One region of the Kitasatospora sp. NPDC054939 genome, then DNA from elsewhere that is predicted to be linked to it. Evidence: riboswitches for the same ligand, from Rfam matches in the RefSeq annotation. Region 1 holds a riboswitch; each other region holds the start of a gene.

Evidence for each region. Region 1 has a riboswitch for cobalamin ahead of ACWGB8_RS21755 (peptidase). Riboswitches for the same ligand answer to the same signal wherever they lie in the genome.
Region 2: another riboswitch for cobalamin. It lies ahead of ACWGB8_RS15310 (FecCD family ABC transporter permease); the one in region 1 lies ahead of ACWGB8_RS21755 (peptidase).
Region 3: another riboswitch for cobalamin. It lies ahead of ACWGB8_RS14805 (cobalamin biosynthesis protein); the one in region 1 lies ahead of ACWGB8_RS21755 (peptidase).
Region 4: another riboswitch for cobalamin. It lies ahead of metE (5-methyltetrahydropteroyltriglutamate--homocysteine S-methyltransferase); the one in region 1 lies ahead of ACWGB8_RS21755 (peptidase).

Annotation. Positions count from the first base shown of each region.
Region 1 is NZ_JBSGXP010000076.1:34,113-39,000, reverse strand. Features, by position in the region: gene galE (UDP-glucose 4-epimerase GalE) at 1-905, shown strand, start outside; cobalamin riboswitch at 1,131-1,281, shown strand; gene ACWGB8_RS21755 (peptidase) at 1,384-2,469, shown strand; gene ACWGB8_RS21750 (flagellar hook-length control protein FliK) at 2,490-3,017, shown strand; gene ACWGB8_RS21745 (hypothetical protein) at 3,014-4,612, shown strand; gene ACWGB8_RS21740 (hypothetical protein) at 4,609-4,888, shown strand, end outside.
Region 2 is NZ_JBSGXP010000044.1:40,712-45,599, reverse strand. Features, by position in the region: gene ACWGB8_RS15325 (CGNR zinc finger domain-containing protein) at 1-316, shown strand, start outside; gene sodX (nickel-type superoxide dismutase maturation protease) at 374-742, opposite strand; gene sodN (superoxide dismutase, Ni) at 1,026-1,421, shown strand; cobalamin riboswitch at 1,549-1,683, shown strand; gene ACWGB8_RS15310 (FecCD family ABC transporter permease) at 1,793-2,872, shown strand; gene ACWGB8_RS15305 (ABC transporter ATP-binding protein) at 2,872-3,648, shown strand; gene ACWGB8_RS15300 (ABC transporter substrate-binding protein) at 3,746-4,741, shown strand; gene ACWGB8_RS15295 (nuclear transport factor 2 family protein) at 4,831-4,888, shown strand, end outside.
Region 3 is NZ_JBSGXP010000042.1:27,401-32,288, reverse strand. Features, by position in the region: gene ACWGB8_RS14815 (putative cobaltochelatase) at 1-1,280, opposite strand, end outside; gene ACWGB8_RS14810 (cobyric acid synthase) at 1,273-2,814, opposite strand; gene ACWGB8_RS14805 (cobalamin biosynthesis protein) at 2,811-3,788, opposite strand; cobalamin riboswitch at 3,885-4,045, opposite strand; gene ACWGB8_RS14800 (helix-turn-helix domain-containing protein) at 4,325-4,888, shown strand, end outside.
Region 4 is NZ_JBSGXP010000059.1:14,884-19,771, reverse strand. Features, by position in the region: gene ACWGB8_RS18665 (helix-turn-helix domain-containing protein) at 1-574, opposite strand, end outside; gene ACWGB8_RS18660 (hypothetical protein) at 940-1,227, shown strand; gene ACWGB8_RS18655 (hypothetical protein) at 1,663-2,391, shown strand; gene ACWGB8_RS18650 (SDR family NAD(P)-dependent oxidoreductase) at 2,461-3,228, opposite strand; cobalamin riboswitch at 3,391-3,629, shown strand; gene metE (5-methyltetrahydropteroyltriglutamate--homocysteine S-methyltransferase) at 3,791-4,888, shown strand, end outside.

The sequences.
Region 1 (4,888 bases):
CCGAGTTCGTCGAGGACCGGGTCTTCTACCGGGGCGACATCGCCGACGGCGCGCTGGTCGACCGGATCTTCGCCGACCATCCGGACATCGACGCGGTGGTGCACTGCGCGGCCAAGATCGTCGTCCCGGAGTCGGTCGCCCGCCCGCTCCACTACTACCGCGAGAACGTCGGCAAGACCGTCGACCTGCTCGACTCCCTCCAGCGCAACGGCTGCACCCGGGTCGTCTTCAGCAGCTCCGCCTCGATCTACGCGCCCACCCCGGACGCCCGGGTCGACGAGACCTGCCCGGTCGACGCCAACAGCCCGTACGCGCGCACCAAGCAGATGATGGAGCAGGTGCTCCAGGACTGGACGCGCGGCGAGGGCGCCGAGGAGCTGCGGGTGATCGCCCTGCGCTACTTCAACCCGATCGGCGCCGACCCGCAGCTGCGCACCGGCCTGCAGAACCTCAACCCGACGCACGCCCTCGGCAAGCTGATCGAGGCGTACACCGAGCGGACGCCGTTCACCGTCACCGGCGTGGACTGGGCGACCCGCGACGGCTCCGGCATCCGCGACTACATCCACGTCCAGGACCTGGCGGAGGCCCACGTGGCCGCGCTCACCCGCTTCGACGAGGTGATCAAGCCCTCGGCCGGCGACCGCTACCGGGTGATCAACATCGGTACCGGCGAGGGCACCACCGTCCGCGAGCTCGTCACCGCCTTCGAACAGGCGGTCGGTGTCGAGCTGGACGTCCGCGAGGCCGACCCGCGACCGGGCGACGTCATCGGCTGCTACACCGCCGTCGACACCGCCCGCGACCTGCTCGGCTGGACCGCGAACCGCAGCATCGCCCAGGGCGTCACCGACGCGCTGGCCTGGCGCGCCAAGTGGGCCGAGCACCTGGCCGGCCAGGGCTGACCCCGTCCCGCGCGGCCGGCGGCACCCCCTTCACGGGCGGGGCCGCCGGCCGCTGCGCGTCCCGGGGAGCGGGGTTCGCCCGGTTCGGATGCCGACCGGGCCCGCCGAAGCGGGTTCGGATGCCGACCGGGCCCGCCGAAGCGGGTTCGGATGCCGACCGGGCCCGCCGAAGCGGGAGGACCGGCGCTCCCGTGACCACCCCGGATGTGACGTGCGACGCCTTGACCCCGCGACAGCGGCGCCGACATGATGAGCCGTCATTGCTTGACTCCGCCGAAGGGGGAAGCCGGTCCGAATCCGGCGCTGACCCGCAACGGTAGGCAGCCGACGGCCGTCGGCGGCGAGCCCGAGTACCCGTCGGCGGAGGTGTCGTTCCCTCCTCCCGTCGTGGTCTGCGGGTCGGAGCCCCGCAGGGCTGTCCGGGCCGGTGCCCGCCCACGCCCCGCGGGCCCGCGCGCCAGGCCCGGAAAGGCATCCCATGCCCGTCCGCCACCGGACCCTCGGCCTCCTCTCGATACCCGCCCTCGCCCTGGCCGTGCTGCTCCCCGCCGCCGGCCCGGCCGCGGCGGCGCCCACCCCCGCGACCGCCCCCGACTCCGCCGCCTCCGCGGCGACCTTCCGCCCCGACGCGGCCGCGGCCGGCTGGCTGGCCCGCCAACTCGTCGACGGCAACCACTTCGAGGCGGTCTTCGACGGCGTCGCCTACCCCGACCAGGGCCTCACCGTCGACGCCGTGCTCGCCTTCGCCGCCACCCGGACCTCCGACCAGGCCGCCGCCAGGGCCACCGCCTGGCTCGCCGAGCCCGCGAACCTCACCGGCTACCTCGGCGACGGCACCACCGAGGCCTACGCCGGCGCCACCGCCAAACTGCTGCTCGCCGCCGAGGTGCGGGGCGCCGACCCGGCGGACTTCGGCGGCGTGGACCTGCCCGCCCGGCTGCGCTCGCTGCAGAGCCCGACCGGCCGCTTCTCCGACCGCTCCCAGTGGGGCGACTACAGCAACTCCTTCGGCCAGTCGCTGGCGCTGATCGCCCTCCAGCGCGCCCCGGGCGGCGCCCCGGCCGCCGCGGTCGACTTCCTCGCGGCCGCCCAGTGCGCCGACGGCGGCTACCCGATCGCCTTCGGCCAGTCCGTCTGCACCAGCGACACCGACGCGACCGCCCTCGCCGTGCAGGCCCTGGACGCCACCGGCCGCACGGCGAAGGCGCGGGCCGGGCTGGACTGGCTGGCCGCCCACCAGAACGCCGACGGCGGGTTCGCCGCCGCCGGGGCCACCACCAGCAACGCGAACAGCACCGGCCTGGCCACCGCCGCCCTGCTCTCCCGCGGCCGGTTCGCCGCCGGGCTGAAGGGCTGGAGCAGCCTGGTCAAGCTCCAGCAGGGCTGCTCGGCCGACCCGGCCGTCCGCGGCGCCGTCGCCTTCGACGCGAGCGGCTTCAACCCGGCGACCGGTACCCGCGCCACCGCGCAGGCGGTGCTCGGCCTCTCCGGCGCCGACCTCGCCACGCTGAGCGCGCACGGCGCCCGCCCGTCCGCCCCGACCCTGGCCTGCCGGGCCTCCTGACCACCCGAAGGAGTACGAGGATGAACGACACCGCGACGCCCGTCCGCCCGGCCCGCCGCACCTTCGGCGCGATCGCCGCCGCCGCGGCGCTGACCGCCGGCCTGCTCGGCGTCTCCACCGCCAACGCCCCCGCCGCCCGGGCCGCGGCCTGCACCCCCGGGACCGGGGTCACCGTGGTGGTCGACCTCACCGCCGTCGGCGGCGGCGTCCAGACCGGCTGCGCCCCCGGCGACCCGGCCAGCGGCCTCGCCGCCCTCACCGGCGCGGGCTTCACCTACAGCTTCCACCCGCGCTTCCCCGGCTTCGTGTGCCGGATCAACGCGCTGCCGACCACCTGCACCAACCCCACCGGCAGCGCCTACTGGTCGTACTGGCACGCGCAGTCCGGCGGCGCCTGGACGTACAGCACGCTGGGCGCGGGCAGCTACAACCCGGTGCAGGGCGAGGTCGAGGGCTGGTCCTTCGGCGCGGGCGCGCAGCCCGGCACCCCGGCGGCGCCGTCGGCTGCACCGCGCTCCGGACCGGCCGACAGGGGAGTCGTCCGGTGACCGTCCACCACCGCCCGGCCCGCGCGACCCGCCGCTCCACCGCCCTCGCCGCAGCCGTCGCCTGCACGATGGCGGTCGGCGGCCTCGCCCTCGCCGGCACCGCCGGGGCCGCCGGCCACCGCGCGGCCGGCGCCGCCGCCGACGGCCGCACCCCCGACCTCGCCCGCGGCAGCGCCTACCTCACCGACCGGGCCCGGCTGCTCGGCGGCCACTACTACGAAGCCTTCCCGGGCTCCGGCTTCGCCGACTACGGCCTCACCATCGACGCCGCCTTCGCCCTCGCCGCCACCGGCACCGACGACGCCGCGCTGCGCCGGATCGCCGACTTCCTCGACGCCCCCGGCAAGGACGGCGCCGAACGCACCGTCAACGACTGGACCGGCATCGGCACCCCCGACGCAGCGGGCGGCACCCTCGGCAAGGAAGCCCTGTTCGCCCAGGTGGTGGGCCGCGACCCGCGCCGCTTCGGCGGCCAGGACCTCATCGCCGCCCTCGCCGCCTCGATCTGCCGGGCCGCCGACGAGGCGACGGGCTGCGCGGAGGCCGGCACCTACGCCTACGGGAACTCGGTGTTCGCGCAGGCGCTGGGCGTCATGGCCCAGGTGCGGGCCGGCGACAGCGCCGCGGCGGCCGCGCCGGTGGCCCGGCTGAAGGGCCTCCAGCACGCCGACGGCTCCTGGCCCAGCCTCATCCCGGACACCGGCGACTCCGACGTCGACAGCACCGCGATGGCCGCCATGGCGCTGGCCCTGCTCCCGGACGACCCGGCCGCCCGTGCGGCCGTCGACCGGGCGGTGGCCTGGATCGCCGGACGCCAGCTCCCCGGCGGCGGCTTCCCCGGCGCGTCCGGCGAGTCGGTCAACTCCGCCGCGCTCGCCATCCAGGGCCTCGGCCTGCGCGGCGGCGAGCACGTCGAGCGGATCGGCCGCGCCCGCGCCTTCCTGGCCGGCCTGCAGAACGCGGACGGCGGCTTCGACGTCGCGGCGGGCAGCCAGCCCGGCTCGGACGTCCGGGCGTCGACCCAGGCGCTCGGCGGCGCGGTGGGGACGCCGTTCGGCACCCTGAGCCGCCCGGTCGACGGGGGGCAGCCCTCGCCGACGGGGTCCGCTTCACCCACGGGGTCCGCTTCACCCACGGGGTCCGCCTCGCCGACGGGGTCCGCTTCACCCACGGGTTCGGCCTCGCCCACGGCTTCGCCGTCGCCGACCGCCACGGTGACCGCCTCGCCGACCGGGTCCGCCTCGCCCACGGCCACCCCGACCGGTACCGGGAGCGCCTCACCGACCGGGACGGCCTCACCGGGCGCCCCGGGCACCGGCTCGCCGCCGTCCCCGGCGGGCACCACCACACCGCCCCCCGGCGTGACCGGCGGCAACGGCGGCAACGCCGGGAACGCGGCCGACGGCGCCGTCGCGGTCGTGGCCGACTCGGGCCGGGTCGGCGGTGGCTCCGGCCTGGCCGCCACCGGTGCCGAGGCCGAACGGCTGGCCCTGATCGCGCTGGCCCTGCTGCTGGCCGGCGGCGGCGCGGTCGCGGTCGCCGACCGCAGCCGCCGGGCCCGCCGCACCGAGACCCCGACCGGACGGCACCGGTGAGCCGCCGCGCCGCGGCTCCCGCGACCCGGGTGCGGCCCGCGGCGGTGGCGGCGGTCGTGTTCGCCGCCGTCGTGGCCGTCCTGCTGGGGCCGGTCCGTCCGGCCGGCGCCGAACCGCTGCCGATCGGGGAGTGCACCACCACCTCCGGCGTGGTGCTCGCGGTCGACTTCGGTCCGTGGGGCGGTCCGCTGCTGCGGGCCTGCGGGAGCACGCCGACCACCGGTCACGCCCTGCTCAACCAGGGCGGTTGGAAGACCGCCGGCACCAGCCACGACG
Region 2 (4,888 bases), on a different contig from region 1:
GGTCTCCGGCCACGAGTACCTCGACGCGGCAGGCCGGCCCCGCTGGCACCTGCACCTCGCCGACAACTCGCCCACCGCCACCGCGCACTTCTCCGCGGTGGCCTGCATGGGCCTGGCCGTCCACCTCACCGAGCTCGGCGCCGACCGGCTCGGCATCTGCCAGGCCGCCCCCTGCCGCAACGCCTACCTCGACACCTCCACCAACCGCTCCCGGCGCTACTGCTCCGACCGCTGCGCCACCCGCGCCAACGTCGCCGCCTACCGGGCCCGCAAGCGCCAGGAGGCACAGGCCGCCTCCGCACCCGCCCAGGGCTGACCCCCGCACCCGGGCCCGCCCCGGCCGGAGCGCCCGGTCGGATCCGGTCAGAGCCGGTCAGAGCCGGTCCGGGTCCGCCCAGACGCCGAGCCGCCGGGCCAGCCCCGGCACCCGGACCGGCCGGCCAGCGAGCAGCAGCCGCTCCAGCCGGCGGCCGGGGGCCAGCCAGACCGGGCGCGGGGCGAGCCGCAGCAGCGCCCGGCCGACCACCAGCTCGTCCGGAACGGCCCCGTACTGCCGGCTGTCGCTGTCGATCGGGCGGTTGTCCGAGAGCATCCACCAGCCCGTCGGCCGGCGGCCGGCTACCCGCTTCACCACCAGCAGGTCCTGCCGCAGCGGGTGCCGGAAGACCGCCACCGCGCCGGGCCGCACCGGTGCGCCGTAGCGGACCAGCAGCCGGTCGCCGTCGCGCAGGGTCGGCACCATGGAGTCGCCGGCCACGTCGACCAGCCCGAACGGCAGCACGCCGCCGCCGTGGCCGCCGCCCTCCGGCTCGGCCAGTCGCGTCACGCCCGCCTCCTCCGCTCTGCCGCCCCCGCCGCGGCCCAGTCTGCCGCACGGGCCGCCACCCGCCGCAGCCCGGGCACCGCACGGGCGCCGGCACCGCAGCCGCTCCGCCGTTTGCCCCGCGTCCGCGGACGGATCGAGAAACCCCGCCGCCCGAGCGGTAACCTCTGGCGCGGGAAGACGATCCAGGAAGGAACCCCCTATGTTCTCTCGTCTGTTCGCACCGCGCGCCACCGCGCACGCCCACTGCGACCTGCCCTGCGGCGTGTACGACCCGGCCCAGGCCCGGATCGAGGCCGAGTCCGTGAAGGCCACTCAGGAGAAGTACCAGGCCAACGAGGACCCGCACTTCCGGGCCCGCGCGGTCATCATCAAGGAGCAGCGCGCCGAGGCGGTCAAGCACCACATCTCGGTGCTGTGGAGCGACTACTTCAAGGCCCCGCACTTCGAGAAGTACCCGCAGCTGCACCAGCTGGTGAACGACACCCTGAAGGCCGCCTCGGCCGCCAAGGCGTCCACGGACCCGGCCACCGGCCAGGCCCTGCTCGACCTGATCGCCGAGGTCGAGCGGATCTTCTGGGAGACCAAGCAGGGCTGATCCCCGCCGGTCGCACCGCTCCCGCCCCGCCCCCGGTCCGCCGGTGGCGGGGCGGTCGCGTCTGCGGGGCGGTCGCGGCTGCGGGCAGGCGGGGCGGTCGCGGCTGCGGGCGGCCCCGCAGTAAGGGGTCATCGGGCCGTGCACTTGTTATGCTGCCAGGGCGTCCGAGGGGGAAGCCGGTGCGAATCCGGCGCTGACCCGCAACGGTGAGCGCGCCCCGGGGCGCGCGAGCCCGACCACCCCCGGGTGCCGACCTCCCGACAACTCGCCGTGGACTGCGAGGGGATGGCGCCCGGGCACCCGTCAGGCCCCGTGCGCCGCCCCGGCCTGCCCGCGGCCCGAGGCGAAGGCGCAGCCCCGTGAGCACCACCCTGAGCCGCCCCGCGCGCACCGCCGCGGCCGGCCCGCCGGACGCCCGCCGCACACCCGCCGGCCCGCTGGCCGCGGCCCTCGCCGCCGCCCTGCTGCTCTCCCTGGTCTGCGGGGTCGCCCTGGGCTCCACCGGACTCGGCTGGTCGCACGTGCTGCGGCTGCTGGGCGCCGGACTGACGGGCGGCCGGCTGGAGGCCGAGGAGGCCGCCGCCTACGCGATCGTCTGGGAGATCCGGCTGCCGCGCACGGTGCTGGCCGCCGTGGTCGGCGCCGGCCTCGCGGCCACCGGGGTGGCGGTGCAGGCGCTGGTGCGCAACGCCCTGGCCGACCCCTTCGTGCTGGGCATCTCCTCGGGCGCGGCGGTCGGCGCCAATGCCGTCCTGCTGCTCGGCGCCTTCGCCTCGCTCGGCGTCTGGGCGCTGTCGGCCTCCGCGTTCGGCTCGGCCCTGCTGGCGATGGCCCTGGTGTACGCGGTCGCCCGCACCGCGTACGGGCTGACGCCGCTGCGGCTGGTGCTGACCGGCACCGCGCTGTCGTACGGCTTCTCGGCGGTGACGGCGCTGATGGTGTTCGCCGCGGCGCGCGGGGAGGCGGCCCGCAGCGCGATGATGTGGCTGCTCGGCAGCCTGGGCGGGGCGACCTGGGGGTCGGTGCCGATCGCCGCCGCCACGGTGGCCGCGGGCCTGGTCCACCTGGCCTGCGCGGCCGGCCGGCTGGACGCGCTGGCCATGGGCGACGAGACGGCCGCCTCGCTGGGCGTGGACCCCGACCGGCTGCGGCGCGAACTCTTCCTGGTGACGGCCGCGGTGACCGGCACGGTGGTCGCGGTGAGCGGGGCGATCGGCTTCGTCGGGCTGATGGTGCCGCACGCGGTCCGGATGCTGGTCGGCGCCGGGCACCGCCGGGTGCTGCTGGTCGCCCCGCTCGCCGGGGCGCTGCTGCTGGTCTGGGTGGACATCGTGGCGCGGGTGGTGCTGGCGCCCGCCGAACTCCCGGTCGGCGTGGTGACCGCGGTGCTCGGCGTGCCGTGCTTCCTGCTGCTGATGCGCCGGCGCGGCTACAGCTTCGGAGGGCGCTGATGGACGTCGACATCGAGGGCCTGTCGGTCGGCGTCGCCGGGACGACCCTGGTCCACGACCTGACCCTGAAGGCGCCGGCCGGCCGGGTGGTCGGCCTGGTCGGGCCCAACGGCAGCGGCAAGTCGACGCTGCTGCGCTGCGTGTACCGGGCGCTGCGGCCGAGCGCGGGGGCCGTCCGGCTGGACGGCGCCGACCTGCACGCGCTGGCGCCGCGCGAGGCCGCCCGCCGGGTCGCCGCCCTCCCGCAGGAGCACTCGGCGGAGTTCGACTTCACGGTGGCCGAGGTGGTCGGGATGGGCCGGCTGCCGCACCGGGGCGGCATCGCCGGGCCGAGCGCCGCGGACCGCGACGCCTGCTCCGGGGCACTGGCCCGGGTCGGCGCGGCCCACCTGGCCGGCCGCGGCTTCCTCAGCCTCTCGGGCGGCGAGAAGCAGCGGGTGCTGATCGCCCGGGCGCTGGTCCAGGAGCCGCGCGTGCTGGTGCTCGACGAGCCCACCAACCACCTGGACATCGCGCACCAGTTGGAGGTGCTGGCGCTGGTCCGGGCGGCCGGGCCGACCGTGCTGACGGCCCTGCACGACCTCAACCTGGCGGCCGGGCACTGCGATCTGCTGTACGTGATCGAGGCCGGCCGGATCGTCGCCTCCGGACCGCCCGCCGAGGTGCTGCGGCCCGCGCTGCTGGCCGAGGTGTTCGGGGTGCGCGCGCACCCGGTCGCGCATCCGGTGACCGGCGCCGTCCAGCTGCTCTTCGACCGGCTCGCAAGCGGCTCCTGACCGCCCGTCCGACCGCGCTCCCCGAACCCCGCCGTACCCGTCCCGTCCGACCCCGCCGTCCCCGACACCGCCGTCCCCCGACCGCCGAGGAACCCCCGTGCGCACCAAGGCCACCGCCACCGCCGTCCTGCTGACCCTCGCCCTGAGCGCCTGCGGCGCCGAGATAGCGCCCCCGCAGGGCGCCGGCACCGCCACCGGCCACTACCCCGTCACCGTCGACAACTGCGGTGCCCGGCTGAACTTCAAGGAGAAGCCCGCCCGGGTGGTGACCAACGACGTCGGCATCACCGAGCTGATGTTCGCCCTCGGCCTGGCCGACCGGATGGCCGGCTACGTGATGCCCGACGACCGCGGCGACATCTCGGCGCTGCCCTGGAAGGACGGGTACCGGCAGGCCGCCTGGCTCTCCAAGGACCAGATCACCAAGGAGATCGTCCTGCAGGCCCGCGCCGACCTGGTCTTCGCCGGCTGGCACTACGGCTTCGGCGAGGCGGACGGGCTCACGCCGGAGAGCCTGGCCAAGCTCGGCATCGCCTCGTACGTGCTCACCGAGTCCTGCCGCAGCGGCAGGGGCGAGGCACGCGGGGTGATGTCCCCGCTGGAGGCGCTCTGGACCGACCTGGCCAACCTGGGCGAGGTCTTCGACGTCCGGGACCGCGCCGACCGGCTGATCGCCGACCTCAAGGCGCAGGTCGCCGCCGTCCCGCAGCCGGAGCGGCGCCCGCGGGTCTTCCTGTACGACAGCGGCGAGGACAAGCCGTTCACCTCGGGGCGGTTCGGGGCGCCCGAGGAGATCATCGCCCGGGCCGGCGGCACCAACGTCATGGGCGACCTCGCCGACTCCTGGACCACCGTGGGGTGGGAGAGCGTGGTGCAGCGCGATCCCGAGGTGATCGTGATCAACGACTACGGCACCCCCGACGCCGAGGCCAAGCGGGCGTTCCTGAAGAGCTTCCCGCCGCTGGCGAACGTCTCGGCCGTGCGCAACGACCGGATCTTCGTCCTGGACTACGCGTCCCTGGTCGAGAGCCCCCGCAACCCCGCCGCGATCACCGCGCTGGCCGGCTTCCTGCGGGGCGTGGCCGCCGGCTGAGCACGCGCCCGGCGCACCCGCTCGCCCGCCGGTCCCGCGGACGTACGCTCGGAGTACGAGCCCGCGGAAGCGACCGGAGGAGCGAGACCATGACGACCACCGCGGCCCCGTCCGCCTTCGACGTCCGGGCGCTGCGCGAGGGGATCG
Region 3 (4,888 bases), on a different contig from region 1:
TCGCGGGCCGGGCCCGGCGGGCGGGCCGGGACGGGTAGTTCGGGGGCGGGCCCGTCGGGTTCGGCGGCGGGGGCCTCGGCAGCGGGTCCGTCGGCCGCGGCGGAGCCGTCGGGGCCGGCCGGTCCGTCGGCCGGATCGGGGGCGCCGCCGCCGTCGGGGCCGTCCGGGCCGCCGTCGGGGCCGTCGTCGGGGCCGTCGCCGCCGGGCTCCGGGTCGTCGTCCTCAGGCCCGGGACCGGGCTCCTGCTCCGCCTCGGCCCGCTCCGCCTCGGCCTGCTCTGCCAGGGTCCGGTCGAGGAGCTCCTCGTCCAGCCCGGGCGCGTCGAAGGGGTTGCGCCGACGGCGGTGCGGCAGGGCCAGCTGGGCGGCCTTGCGGACGTCCTCCTCCAGCACCTCGGTGCGCCCCGCCCAGGCGGCCAGGGCGACCGCCGTCCGGGCCATCACGATGTCGGCGCGCAGCCCGTCCACCTCGAAGGCCGCGCAGACGGCGGTGATCCGGCGCAGCGCCGGGTCGGTCAGCTCGACCTCCGGCAGCAGCGCGCGGGCGGCGGTGATCCGCTCGGCGAGCTGCCGCTCGTCGGCGCCGAAGCGCGCGGCGAAGCCGGCCGGATCGGCGTCGTAGGCGAGCCGGCGGCGGACCACCTCGGCCCGCTCGACCGGCTCCCGGGTGGCGGCGATCTCCACGGTCAGCCCGAAGCGGTCGAGCAACTGCGGGCGCAGCTCGCCCTCCTCCGGGTTCATCGTGCCGACCAGCAGGAAGCGGGCCGCGTGCCGCACCGAGACGCCCTCGCGCTCCACGTAGGAGCGGCCCATCGCGGCGGCGTCGAGCAGCAGGTCCACCACGTGGTCCTGCAGCAGGTTGACCTCGTCGATGTAGAGGACGCCGCGGTGCGCCTTCGCCAGCAGGCCCGGCTCGTACGCCTTGACGCCCTCGGCGAGCGCCCGTTCGAGGTCCAGCGAGCCGACGATGCGGTCCTCGGAGACGCCGACCGGCAGTTCGACCAGGTGGGCCGGGCGGTGCTCGCCGGCGGCGCCCGGGTGCTCGCCGTCGGGGCACTGCGGGTCCGGGGCGGCCGGGTCGCAGGCGAAGCGGCAGCCGTCGACGGTGGCGATGGACGGCAGCAGCCCGGCCAGCGCCCGCACCATGGTCGACTTGGCGGTGCCCTTCTCGCCGCGCACCAGGACGCCGCCGACGGCCGGGGAGACGGCGTTCAGCAGCAGCCCGAGCCGCAGGTCGGCCATGCCGACGATCGCGGTGAACGGGTAGCGGACGTCACTCATGATTCTCCAAGGGGGCCCCGGGCGGCAGAAACGGCAGCGCTCCAGCCGCCGGCACCCCGCCCTCGATCAGCTTCCACAGTGCGTCGGTGTCCGCGTGCTCGGCGATCAGGTCGCCGAGCCGGTCGAGCCGGGCCTCGCGCGCCTCGGCGAAGGAGGTGTCCGGCGCCGGGACGAACGCCCGCCCGGCCTCCCGCGCGACCTCGCGCAGCAGCTCCCGGCGGAACCCGTCGTTCTCCAGGACGCCGTGCCAGGTGGTGCCCCGGACGGACCCCGCCCGGCAGCCCTCCAGGCCGCGCCCGTGCTCGTCGGAGACGAACGCCTCGCCGCCCTCCACCGCCACCACGCCGTGGTGGATCTCGTAGCCCTCGACCCGGTGCCCGTACGCCGTGCCGACCGGCCGGGCGAGCACCTTCTCGGCGCCGAACCGCACCCGGGTCGGCAGCAGCCCGAGGCCCGGCACGGCGCCCGCCTTCGACTCCACGTCGTCGACGATCTCGTGGGACAGCATCTGGTAGCCGCCGCAGACGCCCAGCACCGGCAGCCCGGCCGCGGCGCGCGCCCGCAGGGCCGGCTCCAGTCCGCGGGCGCGCAGCCAGGCGAGGTCCGCCACGGTGGCCCGGGTGCCGGGCAGCACCACGAGGTCGGCGTCGGCCAGCTCCTCCGGCCGGGTCGCCCAGCGGACCAGGACGCCCGGCTCCTGGGCGAGCGCGTCCACGTCGGTGAAGTTGGACAGCCGGGGGAAGCGCACCACGGCCACCCGCAGCACGTCCGCGCCGAGCGGGCCCCGGCCGTCCGTGCGGTCCACCACGGTGGACAGGTCGAGCGAGTCCTCGGCGTCCAGCCACAGGTTCGGCAGCATCGGCAGGGTGCCCAGCACCGGACGCCCGGTCAGCCGGTGCAGCATGTCCAGGCCGGGGGCGAGCAGCCGGGCGTCGCCGCGGAACTTGTTGACGAACCAGCCGGCCACGTGCCGCTGGTCCTCCGCCGACAGCAGCGCCAGCGTCCCGTACATCGCGGCGAACACCCCGCCGCGGTCGATGTCGCCGACCACCACGACCGGCAGCCCGGCGGCGGTGGCCAGGCCCATGTTGGCGATGTCCCGGTCGCGCAGGTTGATCTCGGCGGGCGAGCCCGCGCCCTCGCACACCACCACGTCGAAGCGGCGGCGCAGGTCGGCCAGGCACTCCAGCGCCCGTTCCAGCAGGACGGGCTTGCGCTCGCGGTAGTCCAGCGCCCCGACCTCGGCGACCGGCCGGCCGAGCAGCACCACCTGGCTGCGGCCGTCGGCGCCCGGCTTCAGCAGCACCGGGTTCATCGCCGCCTCGGGCGCCACCTGCGCCGCCTGCGCCTGCATCGCCTGCGCGCGGCCGATCTCGGCGCCGTCCGCGGTGACGAAGGAGTTCAGCGACATGTTCTGCGCCTTGAAGGGCGCCACCGAGACGCCCTGCCGGGCCAACCAGCGGCAGATGCCCGCGGTGACCACGCTCTTCCCGGCGTCCGAGGTCGTCCCGGCGACCAGCAGCGCCCCGCTCATGCGCTCCCCTTCTTCTTCTTCGTCCTGCCCAGGGCCGTCCGGACCAGTACGTGCCCGACGACCGTCGTACCCAGCGCGAGCAGCCCCACCCGGCGTGACAGCCGGCAGGCCCGCTCGATGTCGTCCACCGCGACCGGACGCAGCTCCGCGCCCAGCACCGGCCGGTGCTCCACCCTTGTGCCGTACGCCAGGGTGCCGCCCAGCCGCACCCCGACCGCCCCGGCGAACGCCGACTCGGCCTGGCCCGCGTTCGGGCTGGGGTGGGCCGAACCGTCACGGCGCCAGACCCGCCAGGCCGTCCGGGGCTCGGGCGCGGCGGCGACCGTCAGCAGGGCGGTCAGCCGGGCGCCCGGCCAGCCCGCCACGTCGTCCAGCCGCGCCGAGGCCCAGCCGAACCGGAGGTGGCGGGGCGAGCGGTGGCCCACCATCGCGTCCAGCGTGTTGACGGCGCGGAAGGCCAACAGCCCCGGGGTGCCCGCGAGCGCGCCCCAGACCAGGGCGTTCACGACGGCGTCGGCGGTGTTCTCGGCGACCGACTCGACCACCGCCCGGGCCACCTGCTGCTCGTCCAGCGCACTCGGATCGCGCCCGCACAGGTGCGGCAGCCGCTCCCGGGCCGCCGCCAGGTCGCCCGCCGCCAGGGACCGGCCGATCGTCCGGGCCTCCCGGGTCAGCGAGGTGCCGCCGAGCACCGTCCAGGTCGCCGCGGCGGCCAGTGCGGCCCGGCCCAGCGGGCGCCGGCCGACCGCGCGTTCGACGGCCACCGCCCCGGCCGCGACGGTGCCCACGCAGAGCGCCGTGTACGCCGCACCGGTCAGTCGGTCGTCGCGCCAGAGCCGCCGTTCCAGCCGGTCGGCCGCACTGCCGAAGACGGCCACCGGGTGGCCGCGGCGCGGGTCGGCGAAGCGGGCGTCGGCGAGGTGGCCCGCGACGGCGCCCAGCGCGAAGGCGGCGGCGCGGGTCAGCGGGCGCACGGCGGCGGGCAACCGGGGGCTCGACGGGGCGGGGCAGCCTGCATCGCGTGCGTGTCCTCACTCAGGGTCCGCGCCCTGGATCGACGTACCGGGGGCGAGAGTCTCCTGGCTCCCGGGTCGGACGCGCATCCGGGCCTTCCAGCGGCTTCTGACGGCGCGCCGTGGCGTGTTCCGGACGTGCTCCCCGGTGACAGTGGCGGGACCGCGCCGGACTCGCACCGGCTTCCTCTGCATGCCTCCGTGATGGCTGAAGGATCCCATCACGGGCCCGAACCGGGAGTCAACCAAGGCCACGGAGGGTTTGGTCACACCCGGTCACGTCCCCGGTGCGCCCCCGGTGCACCGGCCGTGCGCGCGGAGGGCGGGCGTGCGGTGCGCGGCTCCGCAGGCCGACTGCCCCGTAGCTGTCTCCGATCATGGTCCGCGCAGGGGCATGACAGGCTGTGCGATCGTCCAGTGCCCCGCAGGCGGACCCGTCCGCGCTTCGTGCGTTCGGCGGGTGGGGTCCTCCCGGGTAGCCACCTACCGTCGGGGCCATGCGACGCAGACAGCCGGCCGCCCCGCCCCCGGTTCCCTTCTCGCCCGCAGCCGCCCGGGCGCACCGCGCCGGCCTCGGCCTGACCCCCGACCAGGTCGCCGAGGGCATGGCCGCCCACGGCGTCCGGCTGCTGCCCGCGCACGTCCTCGGCTGGGAGAGCGGCGAGCTGCGCCCCACCGAGGAGGAGTTCATCGCCCTCGCCCGCGCCCTGTGGTGCCCGCCCGCCCAGCTGATGGGCGTGCGGCCCGCCTCGCTGCGCGACTTCCGGGTCGCCCGCGAGCTCAGCGCGGAGGGCGCGGCCCGCCGCATCGGCATCCCCGAGCGGGTGTACCGCGAGGCCGAGGCCGGCGGACGCTGGGACGGCGACGAGGAGCAGACCTACGAGCTCGCGCACGTCCTCGGACTGACCCTGCGCGAACTCGTCGCGGTGACCGGCCGCCGCGAGGAGCTGGAGCGGCGGCTGCGGGCCTGCGTGGACGGCCGCTGGCAGGCGCAGCTGCGACCGGTCGGCCGGATCGTCCCGGTGGACGACACCGCGCTGGGCGCCGTGCTGACGGCCCTG
Region 4 (4,888 bases), on a different contig from region 1:
AGTGGCCGTCCTCGGCGGTCTGCTCGGTCCACGTGCCGGTCACGACGTTGCGGTCCACCGTGAGGTCGAGGGTGAGCGGCGAATCGGGGTTGACGGAGGCGCCCGGCAGGGACTCCGCCGTGATGCGGTTGCCGTGGTGGCGTAGCACCACGTGGTGCAGCCCGGAGAAGGTGTTCTCGCGGCTGCTGCTGAAGTACTCGTAGTGGCTCAGCCAGACTCCGCTGTAGTCGTCGCCCAGTGGGGCTGGTGCTTCCTGGGACTGGCTGATGGGGGTGCTCCGGTCCGTGTGCATGTCGTGCCCTCCGGCTCCGTCGTCCGTGACACGGGGCGGCAGGTGGACGGACTGAAAGCCCAACTGGTCGGCCGAAACCCGGGTCACAGCTTCCAGGGCTCGAAGGTACACCGGTCGAGGAGCCCGCACCTCCCCCGATTCCCAGCGCTGGACGAGACGCTTGCTCGCGTCGTTGGGTTCCCCCAGCGCGTCGCCGACGTCACGCAGCCGACGCGCCATCTCGTCCTGACTCAGGCGGAGGCCGATGCGGACGGCTCGCAGGGTGTCGTTGGGTGCTGCCATGCCTCCAATCTAGGACGAAACCGGCCCGTATGACACCGAAATGACGTCTTGCCATGGAGCCGAAGTGGCGCCTTCCTGCCGTTACGGCGGACCTGCCCGAGGCAGCACGATCGGACGTATCCATCCGATGAGCGGACCGAAGGGATCGGCGCCGTGCCCTCCAGTGAGTTCACCCGTCCAAACAGCCCACGTGCAGGGAGCCCTGCGGCGGGGGACGCCGCTGTGTCGCCCGCCGAATGGAGCCCTCTCGACGACTACCGGGCGCATGCGGCCGCGGCCGGGTACGCCGCGGTGGCGGAGAGGCTGCACATGGAAGCCGTTCGCGCGTGCTGTGAATGCATCAACTGCGTGTCGCGGAGGCCCGAGTGAGTACGGACGAACGGGAACCGGTTCCCACCGTGTCGTACGGCTACGGTGTGCGCTTCGATCCCGGCGCGCAGTGCTTCCGCGTCCGCAACGAGCTGACCGGTGAGTGGAAGCGGGAGCCGGACGGCACGTTGAGCGGATGGACGTCCTTCCTCAAGGCCGATGCCGCCTGGCGGTCCTTCCAACCCGCCGGGGTGTACCCGACGCCGCTGCAGGACACCGCTCGCAGACGGGCCGCGCCGGAGGACCGGGTCCGGGACGAGAACCGGCGGTCGCGGTGGCTCTGACCGGGGCCCGCCCCGGTGCGCGGGTTGCCCGTTCGGCGCGGGGGAGGACGACTGCGGCCGTCACTGGGAGGGCCCGGACCCGGTTCGACCGGTGGTGGCTTGGGTTGCCTCGTTGATGTCCGTGGCCGTCTTCGCCGGGCTCGTGGCCGCGGTGGGTCGGTCCCTGTTCTGATCTGGCGACGTGAAATCGGACCGACTGATCGTCAGAGGAATGGCCGGTGCCGGCCCGCCCCGCTCGGCCGGTGGGTGCAACCGGGGGTGGTGTTCCGCGTGGCCGGGGTGGGGGGACGGGAGGCGGGGCGTACTGTCGACGGCATGTCGTTGGGTCTGGTGTCTGCGCTGGTGGCGGCTGTTCTGACGGGGACGGCGACGGTTCTGCAGGCGCTCGGGGCGCGGCGGGCTGCCGTGGGTCATCGGCCGGGGGAGGCGGCGGCGATGGCGGGGACGCTGCGCCAGTGGCCGTTCGTGATCGGGGTGGGGATGGACATGCTGGGCTTCGTGGCCGAGTTGTTCGCCCTGGAGCGCCTGCCGCTGTACGTGGTGGAGGCTGCGCTGGCGTCCGCGCTGGCGGTCACCGCGGTGGGTGCCGCCCGGGTGCTGCGGGTGCGGCTGCGGCGGGTGGAGTGGTCGGGTGTCGCGGCGGTGTGTGTGGGCCTCGCCGTGCTGGCCCTGACGGCGGGGCGGGAGGGGGAGCACAAGGGCGGGTTGTCCTTGCGGCTGGGGGTGTTGGCGACCGGCCTGGTGCTGCTGGCCGCGGCCTGGGCGGCGGGCCGCTGGGCGGGTCGGCTGGCCGCGCCGCTGCTGGGGTTGGTCGCGGGGTTGCAGTTCGGGGTGGTGGGGGTGGCGGTGCGGGTGCTGCCGGGGCTGCGTCCGGCGGATCTGGTGACGGAGCCGGCGGCGTACGCGGTGGTGGTGTCGGGTCTGGGCGGTTTCGCCGCGCTGACGTGGGCGATGCAGTGCGGTTCGGTGACGGCTGCGACGGCGGCGATGGTGCTGGGCGAGACGCTGGGGCCGGCGGTGGTGGGGGTGGCGCTGCTCGGCGACGACACCCGGCAGGGTGCGGTGCCGTTGGCGGTGGCCGGGTTCGTGCTGGCGATCGCGGGTGCGCTCGCGCTGGCCCGGTTCGGCGATGCCGAGCAGCCCGCCCCGCCGGAGCCCGCCTGAGGGCGTGCTCCGGGGCGAGGGGGCGTGGGGGCGCAGGTGCGAGCGCGTCGGCTGTCCGGGCCGAGGGGGTCAGCTGCGCAGGTAGGAGGCGCCGTTGAGGTCGAGGATGGTGCCGGAGGACCATTCGGCGTCGGGGGAGGCGAGCCAGTGTACGGCGGCCGCGATCTCCTCGGGTGAGGCGACCCGGTCGAAGGGGCTCTGGGCGCGGATCGCGGCGCCTTCGGGGCCTTCGAGGCGGGGTGCGACGCGTTCGGTGGCGAAGAAGCCGGGGGCGACGGAGGCGACGGCGATGCCGTGCGGGGCGAGCGAGACGGCGAGGGACTGGCCGAGGGCGTGGACGGCGGCCTTGGTGGCGCCGTACGCGGGGTGGTCGGGTTCGCCGCGGAAGGCGCCGCGCGAGCCGATGTTGACGATCCGCCCGCCGGTGCCCTGGTCGATCATGCGGCGGGCCGCGAGGTGGCTGAGGTTGGCGGTGGCGAGCAGGTTGACCGCCACGTGCTGGTGCCAGGCCGCGACCCACTCCTCGTACGGGGTCTCCGGCAGGGGGTGGCGGGTGTTGACGGCGGCGTTGTTCACCAGGACGTCGAGGCCGCCGAGGGCGTGGGCCGCGGCGTCGGCGACGGCGGCCGCTCCGGCCGGGTCGGCGAGGTCGCCGCCGGTGAGGGCGTGGCCGGTGCCGGGGAGGGAGGCGAGGGTGGCGGCGGCCTCGTCGGGGCGGGAGCCGTAGTGGACGGCGACCCGGTCGCCGTTGGCGGCGAAGGCGCGGGCGACGGCGCGGCCGAGGCCGCGGGAGGCTCCGCTGACGAGGACGCGGCGGCCGGTGGCGGGGAAGGTCATGGGCGGTGGCTTTCGGTCGGCGGCTGTCGGGTTCGGCGCGGCCGGTTGTCCCGGACGTGCCGTCAGGAGTCTTGCGCACGCGGCATGCTCCGGTGGCACCGCCCCGCGTCTCGCTCCGTGGACACTCGCCGGAACGGCGTGTGCCGCCCGCCGGACGCGCTATAGGGTGGCTCCGCAGCTGGTTCGCCCTGTCCGCCAGGCAGGCGCGTCGTAAGAGGGAACCCGGTGACGCCTTTTCAACTGGCCAGTCCGGGACTGCCCCGCAGCGGTGAGCGGGAACGACCGCCGTCATACGCACTGGACCCGGGACGGGTCTGGGAAGCGACGGCCAGTAGGTGTCCGCCCTTCACAGGGCGGGTGTGCCCGCGAGTCCGAAGACCTGCCCGTTGCCCGCACGCGGACGTCCGCGTGCGGTGTCCCGGTGACCTCGTGGGCGGGTCGGCGTACGCACCAGGCGGTTCAGGCACGCGTGTCCGACGCGTCCGCCGCCGGGTCCGTCACCCTTCGCGCGCTCGTTCCGTCTCCGGGGACCTCAGGAGTACGACTCGCGAAGGAGAGTCCCTTGACCGCGAAGTCCGCAGCCGCGGAGACCCGGGCCACCGTGCACGGCTACCCCCGCCAGGGCCGTGACCGGGAACTGAAGAAGGCGATCGAGGGGTACTGGAAGGGCGCCGTCACCGCCGACGCCCTGCAGTCCACCGCCGCAGGACTGCGCCGGGAGAACTGGCGGCAGCTCGCCGAGGCCGGCGTCCACGAGGTCCCCACCGGGGACTTCTCGCTCTACGACCACGTGCTGGACGCCACCGTCGCCGTCGGCGCGATCCCCGCCCGCCACCGGGCCGCGGTGGACGCCGACCCGCTGGCCGGCTACTTCGCCATGGCCCGCGGCACCCAGGAGGTCGCGCCGCTGGAGATGACCAAGTGGTTCGACACCAACTACCACTACCTGGTGCCGGAGTTGGGCCCCGGCACGGCGTTCGCCGCGAACCCGGCCAAGGCGGTCGGCGAGCTCGGGGAGGCCCTGGCGCTCGGCCACACCGCCCGCCCGGTGCTGGTCGGCCCGGTCACCTACCTGCTGCTCGCCAAGCCCGCCCCGGACGCGCCCGCGGACTTCCGGCCGATCACCCTGCTGGACCGACTGCTGCCGGTCTACGCCGAACTCCTCGCCGACCTGCGCGCCGCGGGCGCCGAGTGGGTGCAGCTGGACGAGCCCGCCCTCGTCCAGGACCGCACCCCGGCCGAACTGAACGCCGCCGCCCGCGCCTACCGCGATCTCGGCGGGCTCACCGACCGGCCGAAGCTGCTGGTCGCGAGCTACTTCGACCGGCTCGGCGGGGCGCTGCCCGTCCTCGCCAAGGCGCCGGTCGAGGGCCTCGCGCTGGACTTCACCGGCCCGGCCGCCGCCAACCTCGACGATCTGGCCACCGTCGGCGGCCTGCCCGGCAAGCGCCTGGTCGCCGGGGTAATCGACGGCCGCAACGTCTGGATCAACGACCTGGAGCGGTCGCTCGCCACCCTGGCCGTCCTGCTCGGCCTGGCCGGCACCGTGGACGTCGCCCCCTCCTGCTCCCTGCTGCACGTGCCGCTCGACGCCGCCGCCGAACGCGACCTCGACCCGCAGATCGCCCGCTGGCTGGCCTTCGCCCGACAGAAGGCCGCC